Regions from separate parts of the Pseudomonas sp. E45-MNA-CIBAN-0222 genome, predicted to be linked through region 1. Evidence: predicted binding sites of a transcription regulator. Region 1 holds the regulator's gene; the other holds the start of a gene.
The links. Region 1 encodes FliA, which starts transcription of late flagellar genes. Its sites were predicted from a motif close to CTAAAGTTTNNNNNNNNNNNGCCGNTAA; they were not measured.
Positions count from the first base shown of each region.

Region 2: a site for FliA is predicted at 4,941-4,968, ahead of motA (flagellar motor stator protein MotA). Genes of this name have one in related genera too.

Region 1 covers NZ_JBEOPU010000010.1:77,127-84,392, reverse strand. Annotated here, with positions in the region: gene sodC (superoxide dismutase family protein) at 1-178, opposite strand, end outside; gene flhA (flagellar biosynthesis protein FlhA) at 402-2,522, shown strand; gene flhF (flagellar biosynthesis GTPase FlhF) at 2,539-3,828, shown strand; gene fleN (flagellar synthesis regulator FleN) at 3,920-4,747, shown strand; gene fliA (RNA polymerase sigma factor FliA) at 4,765-5,490, shown strand; gene AAEZ08_RS15800 (chemotaxis response regulator CheY) at 5,564-5,938, shown strand; gene AAEZ08_RS15795 (protein phosphatase CheZ) at 5,962-6,756, shown strand; gene AAEZ08_RS15790 (chemotaxis protein CheA) at 6,768-7,266, shown strand, end outside.
Region 2 covers NZ_JBEOPU010000002.1:128,872-136,137, forward strand. Annotated here, with positions in the region: gene AAEZ08_RS03685 (oxidoreductase) at 1-364, shown strand, start outside; gene orn (oligoribonuclease) at 455-997, opposite strand; gene AAEZ08_RS03695 (class I SAM-dependent methyltransferase) at 1,026-1,832, opposite strand; gene rsgA (small ribosomal subunit biogenesis GTPase RsgA) at 1,955-2,986, shown strand; gene motB (flagellar motor protein MotB) at 2,995-3,972, opposite strand; gene motA (flagellar motor stator protein MotA) at 3,982-4,833, opposite strand; gene AAEZ08_RS03715 (HDOD domain-containing protein) at 4,997-6,511, shown strand; gene AAEZ08_RS03720 (rhodanese-like domain-containing protein) at 6,559-7,266, shown strand, end outside.

The DNA.
Region 1 (7,266 bases):
GCAAACCGGTCAGCTCAGGGCGGAATACCAGCCCGTACTCGTTGCTTTCGATCTTCACACTGCCTACCGAATCGCCGATGCCCTGAGCGGTAACGGTGTTTACTTCGACGCTCAAGGTTTCAGCCTGGGCGGCGAGGGCGGTGCAGCCTGCAAGCGCGGCGATGATCCACTGTTTCATCTGAAAGCTCCTTTCGCACAAACGACAGCGGAGTGCTGCCGTTAGCACTTGTGACTGTCCGTATTCGGCTGCGTTCGCTGGTTGGCCTTGCTGCAACGTGGCAAGGCGGTGGTAACCGGGCCGACCGGAACTGGCACAGATAAAAAGTTGGACCCCTTCTTGCTATACCTCGGTCAGGGCGCATTTCGCGTCAAGAATTCGTTCTGTAAATCCCGGGGTCTATGTGGATCGCACGCAACTCATCAATATTCGCAATGGCCTGACGGGCGCAGGGCGCGGCAACCTGGGTGTGCCGGTGCTGTTGCTCGTGATGATGGGCATGATGATGCTGTCGGTGCCGCCGTTCCTTCTGGATCTGCTGTTCACCTTCAACATTGCGCTGTCGATCGTCGTGCTGTTGGTCAGTGTCTACGCGCTGCGGCCATTGGATTTCGCGGTTTTCCCGACGATCCTGCTCGTTGCAACCCTTATGCGCCTGGCGCTGAACGTGGCCTCGACGAGGGTCGTGTTGATCAATGGCCATGAAGGCGGCTCTGCTGCAGGTCATGTGATCGAGGCGTTCGGTAATGTCGTAATCGGCGGCAACTATGTTGTCGGTATCGTCGTCTTCGCGATTTTGATGATCATCAACTTCGTCGTGGTGACCAAGGGCGCGGGGCGTATCTCGGAAGTCAGCGCACGTTTCACCCTGGACGCGATGCCCGGCAAGCAGATGGCAATCGATGCCGACCTCAACGCCGGCCTGATCGACCAGTCCGAAGCCAAGCTGCGGCGCGTAGAAGTCGCCTCCGAGGCAGACTTCTACGGCTCGATGGATGGTGCGAGCAAGTTCGTTCGCGGTGACGCCATTGCCGGCTTGCTGATCCTTTTCATCAACCTCATCGGTGGCGTCGGCATCGGCATGGCGCAACACGGCATGAGCTTCAGTGAAGCCGGTCAGGTGTATGCCCTGCTGACCATTGGTGACGGCCTCGTCGCGCAAATCCCATCGCTGCTGCTTTCGACCGCTGCAGCGATCATGGTGACTCGTGTAACCAGCTCCGAGGATATGGGACAGCAGGTCAACCGGCAGATGTTCGCATCACCCAAGGCGTTGGCCGTAGCGGCTGGCATCATGATCGCCATGGGCCTTGTACCCGGCATGCCGCATACGTCCTTCCTTGGCCTTGGCGCTGTAGCCGCTGCAGGCGCTTACTGGATCTGGCATCGGCAGAAGCAGGTCGTGAAGAAGGCCGAGCAGGAAGTGCAGAAGCAACAGGAACTGCTTCCTGCGCAGCGGGCAGCGGAAACCAAGGAGTTGGGTTGGGACGATGTGACGCCCGTCGACATGGTGGGGCTTGAAGTCGGCTATCGCCTGATTCCGCTGGTGGATCGTAACCAGGGCGGTCAACTGCTGGCCCGAATCAAGGGTGTACGCAAGAAGCTGTCCCAGGACCTGGGTTTTCTCATGCCTTCGGTACACATTCGCGACAATCTCGATCTGCTGCCCAACGCCTATCGATTGACGCTGATGGGAGTGAGCCTGGCCGAGGCTGAGGTCTACCCGGATCGCGAGTTGGCGATCAATCCGGGTCAGGTATTCGGACCCCTCAACGGCATCGCCGCCAGGGATCCGGCGTTTGGCCTGGAAGCTGTCTGGATCGAGGCAAGCCAGCGCGATCAGGCGCAGTCGCTCGGTTACACGGTGGTGGACGCCAGTACGGTAGTCGCCACCCACCTCAATCAGGTCCTGCACAAGCATGCCCACGAGTTGCTTGGGCATGAGGAGGTGCAGCAACTGCTGCAGTTGCTGGCCAAGAGCTCGCCCAAGCTGGCCGAGGAGCTGGTGCCGGGTATGGTCTCGCTGTCGACGCTGCTCAAGGTGCTTCAGGCGTTGCTGCAGGAGCAGGTGCCCGTACGGGACATCCGTACCATCGCCGAGGCTATCGCGAATGCGGCCGCCAAGAGTCAAGATCCCGCCGCAATGGTCGCAGCCGTGCGCGTCGCGCTGTCCCGCGCAATCGTGCAGAACGTTGTGGGACTAGAGCCGGAGCTGCCTGTGATCACGCTCGAACCTCGGCTGGAACAGATCTTGCTCAATAGCTTGCAGAAGGCCGGACAGGGCTCCGAAGACGGAATCTTGCTGGAGCCAGGAATGGCCGAAAAGTTGCAAAGGTCTTTGGTAGATGCAGCACAGCGTCAAGAAATGCTCGGCAAACCGGCGGTACTGCTGGTAGCCGGCCCGGTTCGGGCGATGCTGTCGAGATTCGCGCGGCTGGCGGTGCCGAACATTCATGTTCTGGCCTACCAGGAAATACCGGACAACAAGCAAGTCACCATCGTCTCGACGGTGGGTCAGAATTAACCGAGGGTAGAAGGCCATGCAGGTCAAACGTTTCTTCGCTGCCGATATGCGCATCGCCATGAAAATGGTGCGTGACGAGCTGGGCGCCGATGCCGTGATCATCGGCAATCGCCGGGTGGCCGGTGGCGTCGAGCTGACCGCAGTGCTCGACTACCCGATGCAGTCCGCTCCTGCAGCGACCAAGCCCAATCCGGCGCTGGAAGCCGAGTTGCGCAAAACGCAGGCGCGCCTTGCCAGCGCCCATGCCGATCTGAGCTCGGCGCCTCGCGCGAACATGCAGGATCGTCAACTGGTTGACGAGAAGCCGGCTGCGGCGGCAATCAAGCCGCAAGCCCAGCCTGTCGCTGCGGCCGCTACTGCAGACGCTCGCGCAATCGAAGCGATGCAGTCCGAGTTGCACGGCCTGCGCGAGCTGATCGAAGTGCAGCTCGGTTCGATTGCCTGGGGGCAGGAGCAGAGCCGCCGTCCGCAGCAGGCCAGCCTTTGGCGCCGTCTGCAGCGCATGGGGCTGCCCGCCGAACTGTCGCGTAGCCTTTTGGAGAAGGTCGCAGGCATCAGCGAGCCCCGCCAGGCTTGGCGTATGGTCCTGGCGCACCTGGCGCAGGCGATCAAGGTCACGAAGAACGAGCCGCTGGAAGAGGGCGGTGTGATTGCGCTGGTTGGCCCGGCAGGCGTTGGCAAGACCACGACCCTGGCCAAGCTCGCTGCGCGCTATGTGTTGAAATATGGTGCGCAGAACATCGCACTGGTAAGCATGGACAATTATCGGATCGGCGCGCAGGAGCAGCTCAAGACCCTCGGACGCATCCTTGATGTGCCCGTACTGCAGATCGATCCGAGCCAGTCGCTGGTCAAGACACTGGCGCCCTTGGCACGCAAGCGCGTGATCCTCATCGATACAGCCGGTCTTCCGGCTAGCGATCCAACCCTGCGCATGCAGCTCGATGCACTGTCCGACCGCGGCGTGAAATCGAAAAACTATCTAGTGCTGGCCGCAACCAGCCAGAGCCAGGTATTGAAGGCGGCGTGGCACAACTATCGTCGCTGCGGCCTGGCTGGCTGTATCCTGACCAAACTGGACGAGGCAGGCAGCCTCGGCGATGTGCTTGGGCTCACCATCAGCCAGCATTTGCCGATAGCCTACCTCGCGGATGGACCTCGGATCCCGGACGATCTGCACCTGCCGCGCAGTCATCAATTGGTAAGTCGCGCCGTGAGTTTGCAATCCGGCGAGGAACCGAGCGAGGAAACCATGGCCGATATGTTCGCCGGGTTGTACAACGGTCCGTCACGGCGGGCCGGATGATGATGCGACAGCGGTTCCTGAATGAATCAGATGCGCGCCATGCGGGCGCATCGCCGGCCGTATGGCCCCAGCAAGATATAGGCGTGTGAACATGGGTATGCATCCCGTACAGGTGATTGCGGTGACCGGCGGCAAAGGTGGCGTCGGCAAGACCAACGTGTCGGTCAATCTGTCACTGGCGCTGGCCGAACTCGGTCGGCGTGTGGTGTTGCTTGACGCTGACTTGGGGTTGGCCAACGTTGACGTGCTGCTCGGTCTTACCACCAAGCGCACCCTTGCCGATGTGATTGCCGGTGAGTGCGATCTGCGCGACGTGCTGATCCAGGGGCCCGGTGGCATCCGTGTCGTGCCGGCTGCTTCCGGCACGCAGAGCATGGTGCAGCTGTCGTCGCTGCAGCACGCCGGCCTGATTCAGGCGTTCAGTGATCTCGGTGATGAACTCGACGTGCTGATCATCGATACCGCGGCAGGCATCGGCGATTCGGTCGTCAGCTTCGTACGCGCGGCGCAGGAGGTGTTGCTGGTCGTTACCGATGAGCCCACTTCCATCACTGACGCCTATGCTCTTATCAAGCTGCTGAACCGCGACTACGGCATCAGCCGTTTCCGCGTGCTGGCCAACATGGCACACGCGCCGCAGGAGGGCCGCAACCTGTTTGCCAAACTGACTAAGGTTACCGAGCGGTTTCTCGATGTGGCGCTGCAGTATGTGGGTGCAGTGCCGTACGACGAGGCCGTGCGCAAGGCAGTACAGAAGCAGCGGGCTGTTTATGAGGCTTACCCACGTTCGAAATGTGCGCTGGCCTTCAAGGCCATCGCCCAGAAGGTCGACACCTGGCCGCTGCCGGCGACGCCGCGTGGCCACCTCGAATTCTTCGTAGAGCGTCTCATCACGCCCGCTTCACAGAGCCACGAATGACAGGTGCCGGAACCGCTATGTATTACAGCAAGGCTCAGGCAAAGGATGCTCAGTACCGCCTAATTGACCAGTACGCCCCATTGGTCAAGCGAATCGCCTACCACTTGCTGGCGCGTCTGCCTGCCAGTGTGCAGGTGGATGATCTCATTCAGGCTGGAATGATCGGACTGCTGGAGGCAGCTAAGAAATACGACGCCGGCAAGGGTGCCAGTTTCGAAACTTACGCCGGAATCCGCATTCGCGGCACCATGCTGGACGAAGTGCGAAAGGGGGATTGGGCACCACGCTCGGTGCACCGCAATTCGCGCATGGTCAGCGAAGCAATTCGGGCCATCGAGGCGAAAACTGGGCGTGACGCTAAAGATCACGAAGTTGCGGCCGAACTTAAGCTAAGCCTTGACGAGTATTACGGCATTCTCGGGGACACGTTGGGCAGTCGCCTGTTCAGCTTTGACGATCTGCTGCAGGAGGGCGAGCACGGCGAGTTTGAGGACGACGCTGCCAGCACCCATCCGGAGCCCTTTCGTGATCTTGAGGATGAACGCTTTCAGCAGGCGTTGGCCGATGCCATTGCCAACCTGCCCGAGCGCGAAAAGTTGGTGTTGTCGCTGTACTACGACGAAGAATTGAACTTGAAGGAAATTGGCCAGGTGCTGGGAGTCAGCGAGTCGCGTGTGAGCCAGTTGCATAGCCAATGTGCTGCGCGCTTGCGTGCACGTCTCGGCGAATGGCGCGCCCATTGACGATTGTTTGCGGTATGACGTGCTCGGTTGCTGAGGCATTTTGGGACTTACGGAGGTCGACTTGGACAAGAACATGAAAATCCTCATCGTCGATGACTTCTCGACGATGAGACGAATCATCAAGAACCTCCTGCGTGACTTGGGGTTCACCAATACCGCCGAGGCGGATGACGGTACCACTGCGCTGCCAATGCTCAAGAGCGGCAGCTTCGACTTCCTCGTTACCGACTGGAACATGCCGGGTATGAGCGGTATCGATCTGCTGCGCACCGTGCGTGCGGATGAGCGCCTCAAGCACCTGCCGGTGCTGATGGTGACTGCCGAAGCGAAGCGTGACCAGATCATCGAAGCGGCACAGGCCGGGGTTAATGGCTATGTGGTCAAGCCTTTCACTGCCCAGGTGCTCAAGGAGAAGATCGAAAAGATCTTCGAGCGCGTCAACGGCTGAAGTAGCAACGCCGCGAGGGCACTATGACGCAAGCAGACCAAACCCTGGCAGAGTTCGAAGCGACTCTGAAGGCTCATGCACCCAAACTGATTGAAAGCCTGCAGCAAGGTCGCTTCGATGAAGCGACGCAGATGTTCAATGAGCTGAATCAGGCGCGCAATCACGGCCTCTACCTGGAAGTTGGCAAACTCACCCGTGAGTTGCACAACGCCATCGTCAAGCTCGAGATGGACACCTGCGCCACCGGCGGCGATCCGTCACCCATTACCGACGCGACCGATCGCCTGTCCTATGTGGTGGAGATGACCGAGAAAGCGGCCAACCGCACCATGGATCTGGTGGAAGAGTCTGCGCCGCTGGTGAATTACGTGAGCTATGAAGCGCAGAGCCTGACGGCCGACTGGCAGCGTTTCATGCGTCGCGAAATGAGCGCTGAGCAGTTTCGAGATCTGGTCAAACGTATCGATCTGTATCTCCAGCGCAGCATGAACGATGGCAGTCAGCTGTCGCAGAACCTCAGTGAAATCATGCTGGCTCAGGACTTTCAGGACCTGACCGGGCAGGTGATCAAGCGCGTGACTCGGCTTATCACCGAACTTGAAAGCAACCTGCTCAATCTCGTGTTGATGGCGGGTCAGGTAGATCGCGTGGCCGGCATCCAGCATGACCGCGAAGCGATGCGCGCCGAGCAAGAAAAGAAAAAACAAGAAAAAGAACCTTCCAAAGGTGAAGGTCCGCAGATGCATGCCGATATACGTGAGGATGTCGTATCCGGGCAGGACGATGTCGACGATCTGCTTTCGAGCCTGGGCTTTTAGGGGATGTGAATATGAGCTTCGACGCCGATGAAGAAATCCTCCAGGACTTCCTGGTAGAGGCCGGCGAGATTCTCGAACTATTGTCCGAGCAACTCGTGGAGCTGGAGAGCAGCCCCGATGACACAGCGTTGCTCAATGCGATTTTTCGCGGGTTCCATACGGTCAAGGGCGGCGCAGGATTCCTTCAGCTCCATGAGCTGGTTGAGTGCTGCCATATCGCCGAAAACGTCTTCGACATTCTTCGCAAGGGTGAGCGTCGCGTCGACTCCGAGTTGATGGACGTCGTGCTCCAGGCGCTCGATGCAGTGAACGAGATGTTCAGCCAGGTTCGCGAGCGAACTACGGTGACCCCGGCCACCCCAGAGCTGCTGGCAGCGCTGGCGCGACTGGCGGAGCCAGCTTCGGCCGACGAAGCCGCTGCTCCTGCTGAGCCGCAGCCCGCCGAAGCCGAGGCCGAAGCAGATTCCGCCGAAGCCGATTTTGAACAGTTCCTCGAAGCCATCGATTCGC
Region 2 (7,266 bases), on a different contig from region 1:
GGTAGTGGCGTTTGCCCGCAGGGCAAAGGAAATGGGCGCACGTCACCTGCTAGTGATCAGCTCACTGGGCGCGAACCCGGACAGCTCAGTGTTCTATCTCAAGGTCAAAGGCGAAATGGAAGCAGCGCTGCAACAGCAGGACTGGCCGCAGCTGACCATCGCCCGCCCCTCGCAGCTGATCGGCCCGCGCCTGGAGCCGCGGTTGAGCGAACGCATCGCGGCGCCTCTGTCGCAGCTGCTGCCGGGCAAGTACCACGGCATCGAAACCTGCACCCTGGCCCGCGCGCTGTGGCGGCTGGCGCTGGAAGAAGGCGACGGCGTGCGCATCGTCGAGTCGGACGAGCTGCGCAAATTGGGGAAGTAGACTGTCGGCGCCTCGCCAAGAGGCGCCTTATTGATCGCAGTACCACAGGGTGGATGTAGTTTCACACCCTCCAGGCGCCCACGCCGCCTTTCAGACCTTGATGAAATGCTCGCGGTAATGCCGCAGCTCGGCGATTGAATCGCGGATGTCGTCCAGCGCCAGATGCGTGCCGCTTTTCTTGAAGCCATCCATAATCTGCGGCGCCCAGCGTACTGCCAGCTCCTTGAGCGTCGATACGTCCAGGTTGCGGTAGTGGAAGTATGCTTCCAGCTTCGGCATCTGCCGGTAGAGGAACCGCCGGTCCTGGCAGATGCTGTTGCCACAGATCGGCGACTTGCCCTTAGGCACCCACTGTTCGAGGAAGGCCAGCGTCGCCTGCTCGGCCTCGGCGGTGGAAATCCTGCTCTCACGCACGCGCTGGGTCAGGCCCGAGCCGCCATGCTGGCGGGTGTTCCAATCATCCATGCGCGCCAGCGTTTCATCGCTCTGGTGGACCGCGATCACCGGCCCTTCGGCCAACACGTTGAGCTGGCTATCGGTGACGATGGTCGCCATTTCGATGATGACGTCGTTGTCCGGATCCAGACCGGTCATTTCCAGGTCGATCCAAATCAGGTTCTGCGGGTTCTGCATGGCGGGCTCCTTGGCTGTGCGGCGCAGTTTAGCCGCTCGTACCGGCGCCGTCAGGTGTCGCGCCACCGGGGCACCAGATCAGTAGCCGTGAGCCGCGCCAGTCATCGAGGTGCAGCACTTCAGCCGGTTCGACCCCAGGCACCTCAAAGCTATTGCTGATCAACAGTGCACCAGAACGCATTTCCGCTTGCGCTTTTTCCCACAACGCCGCCATAGGCGCTGGCGAGAGGAAGCAATACACGACGTCGTACTCGCCAAGGTCGACACGCCAGAGGCTGATCAGACGGATGTGGCAGTTACGCCGCGTCAAACAACGCAACCAGGACAGCACAAAGGGCAGCGGTGCGGTTTCAACGCCAACAAACTGCGCCGACGGAAACTCCCGCGCCAGTCGCGACAGCGTACCGGCCAAGCCGCTGCCCAGATCGATATAGCGGAAATCGCGCGGTAGCATGGCCAGCCGTTCGCGCAACTCGCGCTCGGCTTCGCGGCCGGTCAGGTAGAGCGGCACCCGCTCGGTGAACGCATTCCAGTTCAACAGCAACAGCAACATGAAAGCGCCCAACGGCAACCAACCCGGCACGTCGAAATCGCGCAGCAACACAAGGCCCGGAACGAACATCAGGTTGATCACCAGCCACCAGGCCGACAGCCCGAGCCGCGCCCCGATCAGCGCAGCCAGGCTGCCCTGCGCGACCGCCGTAAGGATGAGACTGGGGCGCACATCCAGCACCGCGACCAGACCGAGCAACAGCAGCCAGACCAACAGCAGCGCCAACAGCTGGGCCAGCAACGCACGCAGTATGGGTAGGCGAGTGAACAGGGTGGCGGACATGACCGGCAATCATCGGCGACGGGAGCCACAGTCTAACCGCCCGACTTGGCGTCATGCAGGCCGAAGCCGCCACGGTGCAGCGTGCTAGACTCGCTCACCAATCCCAGAGACAGCCCGAATCCATGGCCAAACGCCAACTCAACCGCCGGCAGAACTGGCGCATCGAGAAAATCCAGGAAGAGCGCGCCGCGCGCGTTGCGCGTCGCGAGAGCCGCACCCTCGAAGAGCTCGAAGGCGGCGACCTCGGCCCGGAGCAAACCGGACTGGTCATCGCGCATTTCGGGGTGCAGGTTGAGGTCGAGGCGCTGGAGGGCGATCAGAGCGGCCAAGTGTTCCGCTGCCACCTGCGCGCCAATCTGCCCGCCCTGGTCACTGGTGATCGCGTGGTCTGGCGCCCCGGCAATCAGGGAATCGGCGTCATCGTCGCGCAACTGCCGCGGCATTCGGAACTCTGCCGACCGGACACCCGTGGCCAGCTCAAGCCCGTTGCGGCGAACGTTGACCTGATCGTCATCGTCTTTGCGCCGCTACCAGAGCCCCACGCCAACCTGATCGACCGTTATCTGGTTGCCGCCGAACACGCCGGCATCACGCCGTTGCTGCTATTGAACAAGGTCGACCTGATCGACGACCAGAATGAAGCCGCGCTGAATCGCCTGCTGGAGGTCTATCGACAGCTGAACTACCCGCTGCTGGAAGTCTCGGCGCACGGTGGCGGCGGCATGGACACGCTCAAGGCGCGGCTCGACGGGCACGTCAGCGTCTTCGTCGGGCAGTCAGGTGTGGGTAAATCTTCGCTGGTGAACAGCCTATTGCCGGGCGTCGACACGCGGGTCGGTGCGCTTTCGGAAATGACTGGCAAGGGCACTCACACCACCACCACCGCGCGGCTGTTCCACTTTCCCGGCGGCGGCGAATTGATCGACTCACCCGGCATTCGCGAGTTCGGCCTTGGCCACGTCAGCCGAGCCGATGTGGAGGCGGGCTTCATAGAATTCCAGGATCTGCTCGGGCACTGCCGTTTCCGCGACTGCAAGCATGATCGCGAACCCGGCTGTGCGCTGCTCAAGGCTCTGGAGGATGGGCGAGTCCAACCTCAGCGCATGGCCAGCTATCGACACATTCTCAGCAGCCTGGCAGAACCGGACTACTGAATAGGCACTCAGCGAGCGTCGGGTTGGCTGAGCTGCAACACACCATCCTCGAAGATATTCAGCCGCTCGCGTAGCGCTTGCGGCTGCAGCGGGTCATCAGTGGCAGGCGCTGCAGCCTGAGGCGCAGATGTATCGCCCGCATCGGGCTGTTCACCTTCGATCGAACGCTGAGCCTTTTTGGTCAGCACCAGAATGTCGATGCGCCGATTGACCGGGTTGTAGGGGTCCTTGCGGTCGAACAGTGCGGACGACGCGTAACCCACCACTCGTGCAATCTGGTCCTCCGGATATCCGCCGATCACAAGCGTTCGACGGGCAGCATTGGCGCGGCCGGCAGAGAGCTCCCAGTTGCCGAAATCGCCACGCCCCGCAAAAGGCTTCGCGTCAGTGTGGCCACTGATGCTGATCTTGTTCGGGATGGCAGCGATGGTATCGACCAACGCCAGCAGGATGTCTTCGAAATAGGGCTGCAGTTGCGCACTACCGAGCGCAAACATTGGCCGGTTCGCCGCATCCATGATCTGAATCCGCAGACCGTCCTGGGTAATCTCGAAAAGGATCTGATCCTTGAATTTCTGTAGCTCCGGATTTTCGTCGACCTTGTTCTGCAGCTCTTGTAGCACCAGCTCCAGGCGTTCGCGCTCAAGCTGCTCGGCGAAATTTTCCGCCCGCCCGGGATCTACCTGCAACTCGATCTGGGCCGGCTCGAGCTCCTGGTTAAGGGTACGATCCGGCGAGGGTGTAGGTGTGCCGCCCAGATCGATGACGTGAGGGCTGGCGCTCTCGGTAAAGCCAAGGGGATCCTGAAAGTACCCGGAAATCGCCAGCTTCTGCTCCGGCGTGGCCGTGGTCAGCAGCCACATCACGAGAAAGAACGCCATCATCGCCGTGGCAAAGTCGGCAAAAGCGATCTTCCAGGCGCCGCCATGATGGCCACCTGCGACCTTCTTGATCCGCTTGACGATGATCGGTTGGGTATTGTCCATGGCGAACCTTTAGGCGCCGCGCATCGCTTGTTCGAGCTCGGCAAAGCTCGGCCGGTGCGCCGGATACAGGACCTTACGCCCGAATTCGACGGCCAGGGTCGGCGGCATGCCCGAGGCTGAAGCCACCAGAGTCGCCTTGATCGCCTCATAGACGTTCAGCTCTTCTTTGGCATCGTGCTCCAAGGCCGATGCGAGCGGGCCGAAAAAGCCATAAGAAGCAAGAATCCCGAGAAAGGTACCCACCAGCGCCGTGGCCACCTTCTCCCCAATCTCGGCGTTGGTAGCGGATGCGAGAATCGACATGGTGATCACGATGCCGAGCACCGCTGCGACGATGCCCATCGCTGGCAAGCCATCAGCCACGCGAGCCACAGCATGAGCCGGGTGATCGAGCTCTTCTTTCAGTCCTGTCATTTCCATGTCGAACAGGCCTTCAAGCTCGTGGGGGGCCATGTTGCCGGAGGACATGATGCGAAGGTAATCGCAGGTGAAAGCGGTCATACGCTCATCCTGCAGAAAGCCGGGGTACTTGCTAAAAAGCGGACTGGCAGCGGGATCTTCGAGGTCGGCCTCGATGGCCATCATGCCTTCACGACGGCTCTTGTTGAGAACCGCATAGAGTACGCTGAGCACTTCCAGGTAATAGGCGTGAGTGAAACGCGTGCTGAACATTTTCAGCGATTTCTTGAACACCACCATCGTGGTGCTGCCGGGGTTGGCCTGGAGAAAGCCGCCTAGCGCAGCGCCTCCGATGATCATCACTTCGAACGGGTGGAGGAGTGCGCCGACCTTGCCGCCGGACAGCACGAAGCCGCCCAGCACGCTGGCGAACACGACGATGATGCCGATGAGTTTGACCATAGGAGGTACGTCTGAACCTGGTTACGAGCCGGCTGGCATACAGGAAACAATGCCCTGAATCGCCGCCAGACAGCCTTGCGAAAGGAATGTTTGAAGAATTGTTCTGGTTATCGGAACTTTTGCGCCAGACTAAAGGCCATCCCGATGAAAAGCTAGTTCGGCCATGACCACGACACCTCTGCTGCCACGCACGATACCCGCCTGGATCAAGGCACTCGACGACGCCCCCCTGCCCGCCTTCGCCGCTGTTCATGGCAAGGTGCGGCAGGCACTGCGTGACGGCAGCAACTCGATGCGACAAATCGCTGAGCTAATCCAGACCAGCCCTGTTTTGGCGCTGCGCTTCATACAAGAGGCCAACCGGGGCATCGGTGACGGGCAACCTGCCGAAAGCCTGGAGGTTGCGCTCAGCCGCATCGGCCTGCAGCGTGCCGAAGCGCTACTGGCCCGCATCCCAGCCATGGAAGCACGCGATATCCCGCTGCCACTGCGCCAGATGGTATTGATCAGCCGTCACGCCAGCCAGCAGGCCAACGGGCTATTTGCCGCCCGCCTCGCCCGTCTGTGGCAGGACATCCATTGGGGCAGCCTGCTATTCCTGTCACCCGCATGGGCGCTGGTCGGTGCCTACCCGCATCTGTTGGAAATCTGGGAGCAGCGAGTCCTGGTAAAAGGTGAGCCAGCCAGTCGAATCGAAAAGGAATTGCTTGGAGTACCGCTGCTGGAGCTGTGCCTGAAACTCGCCGAGCATTGGCGCCTGCCGGATTGGATTATTCAAGGCTACCGCCTGCTCAGCGGCGATCGGCGCATGCTGATCAAGGCGCTGCATATCGCCCGCGACAACGAACACCCGCTACACCAGCAACAGATGCTCGACGCCGACCCCGAATTGCGCCGCTGGCTGACCCTGCCAAGCAACACTATCGTGCTGGCCAACGGCCTGGCACTGTCCTCGCACCACAGCTGGAGTGGTGTGCACAGCCTGCGCTGGCAACGCCTAGCTGGACTGTACCTGCAGGTAGCGTTGGGCGAGCTGCAGCAGATGGTGCACCAGCAGGCGGTCATCAGCGCTCGCGAGATCGGCCCAACCGACCTCTGGCACCCGGCCCAGGGACTCCTGTGGCCCTTCGATACAAGCTTCCAACGCCTACGCGACGTGGCCGTGCCAAATGAAGCCGATCTTGCCGACTGGCGCGCACAGTGCCGCCGCCTGCTAACTGAGCCGACTCCGTTCAGCAATGTCCTGCAGCTGACCGCCACTGCCAGCCAAGCCTTATCGAGCGCTGGAATGCAGCGATCGATGGTGATGCTGCTCGACCGCAAACAGAACCGTCTGGTCGCGCAGCAATGCGCGGGGCTACCGAGCGACGCTGTACGCCTTAGCCTGCCCGCAGAGCAGAGCCAGATTGTTCGACGGCTTCTGGAAAAGCCCGCGCAACTGCGCTTGCAACCGGCCAACATGGCGCAGTTTTCGGCACTGTTACCAGGCACGCTGAAGGCTCTTTTCGCCGGCGAACACCTGCTGTTGCGTTCCTTGGGCGTCGACGGTCGCGTACTGATGCTGGTGGTGGCCGATCAGAATGGCGCGCCCATCTCAGACGCAACGCTGCAAACATTCGCTAAAACAACGCAGTGCATCGAGCGCGCATTGGGCGCCTTCAGCAGGCGCGGGGTCTGAGCTTTTTCGCTAGACTTCGCCCCTTCTACGATTAGTCGAGGGCTGCCGTGTCTGCCTTTTCCAACCTGCCACTGGTGATCGAGCCGGCCGACCTGGCCGCGCGCCTGGCTGCACCCGAGCTGATTCTGGTCGACCTGACCAGCGCTGCGCGCTATGCCGAAGGCCACTTGCCAGGCGCTCGCTTCGTTGACCCGAAACAAACCCAACTCGGCCAACCACCTGCACCTGGACTACTGCCTAGCCTGGGACAGATCGAAAGCCTGTTCGGCGCGCTCGGCCATCGTCCCGACGCGGTCTACGTGGTGTATGACGACGAGGGGGGCGGCTGGGCCGGGCGCTTCATCTGGCTGCTCGACGTGATTGGCCATCACCGCTACCACTATCTCAACGGTGGCCTGCACGCCTGGTTGGGCGATGGCCGCCCGGTGACACAGCAAGTACCCGAGGCGGGCACAGCGGAACTCAGCCTGACGCTGGACGATGCGCCCACAGCAACTCGCGCTTACATCGAGAGCCGTCTTGGCGACGATGACCTGGTAATTTGGGACGCGCGCTCGCCTGCCGAGTACCGCGGCGAGAAGCTGTTTGCCGCACGCGGTGGTCACATTCCTGGGGCTGTCAACTTCGAATGGACAGCTGCCATGGACCCTGCCCGCGCGCTGCGCATTCGCGAAGACATAGCCGAGCAATTAAAGGGGCTGGGCATCGTCCCGGAAAAAGAAATCATCACCCACTGCCAAACCCACCACCGCTCG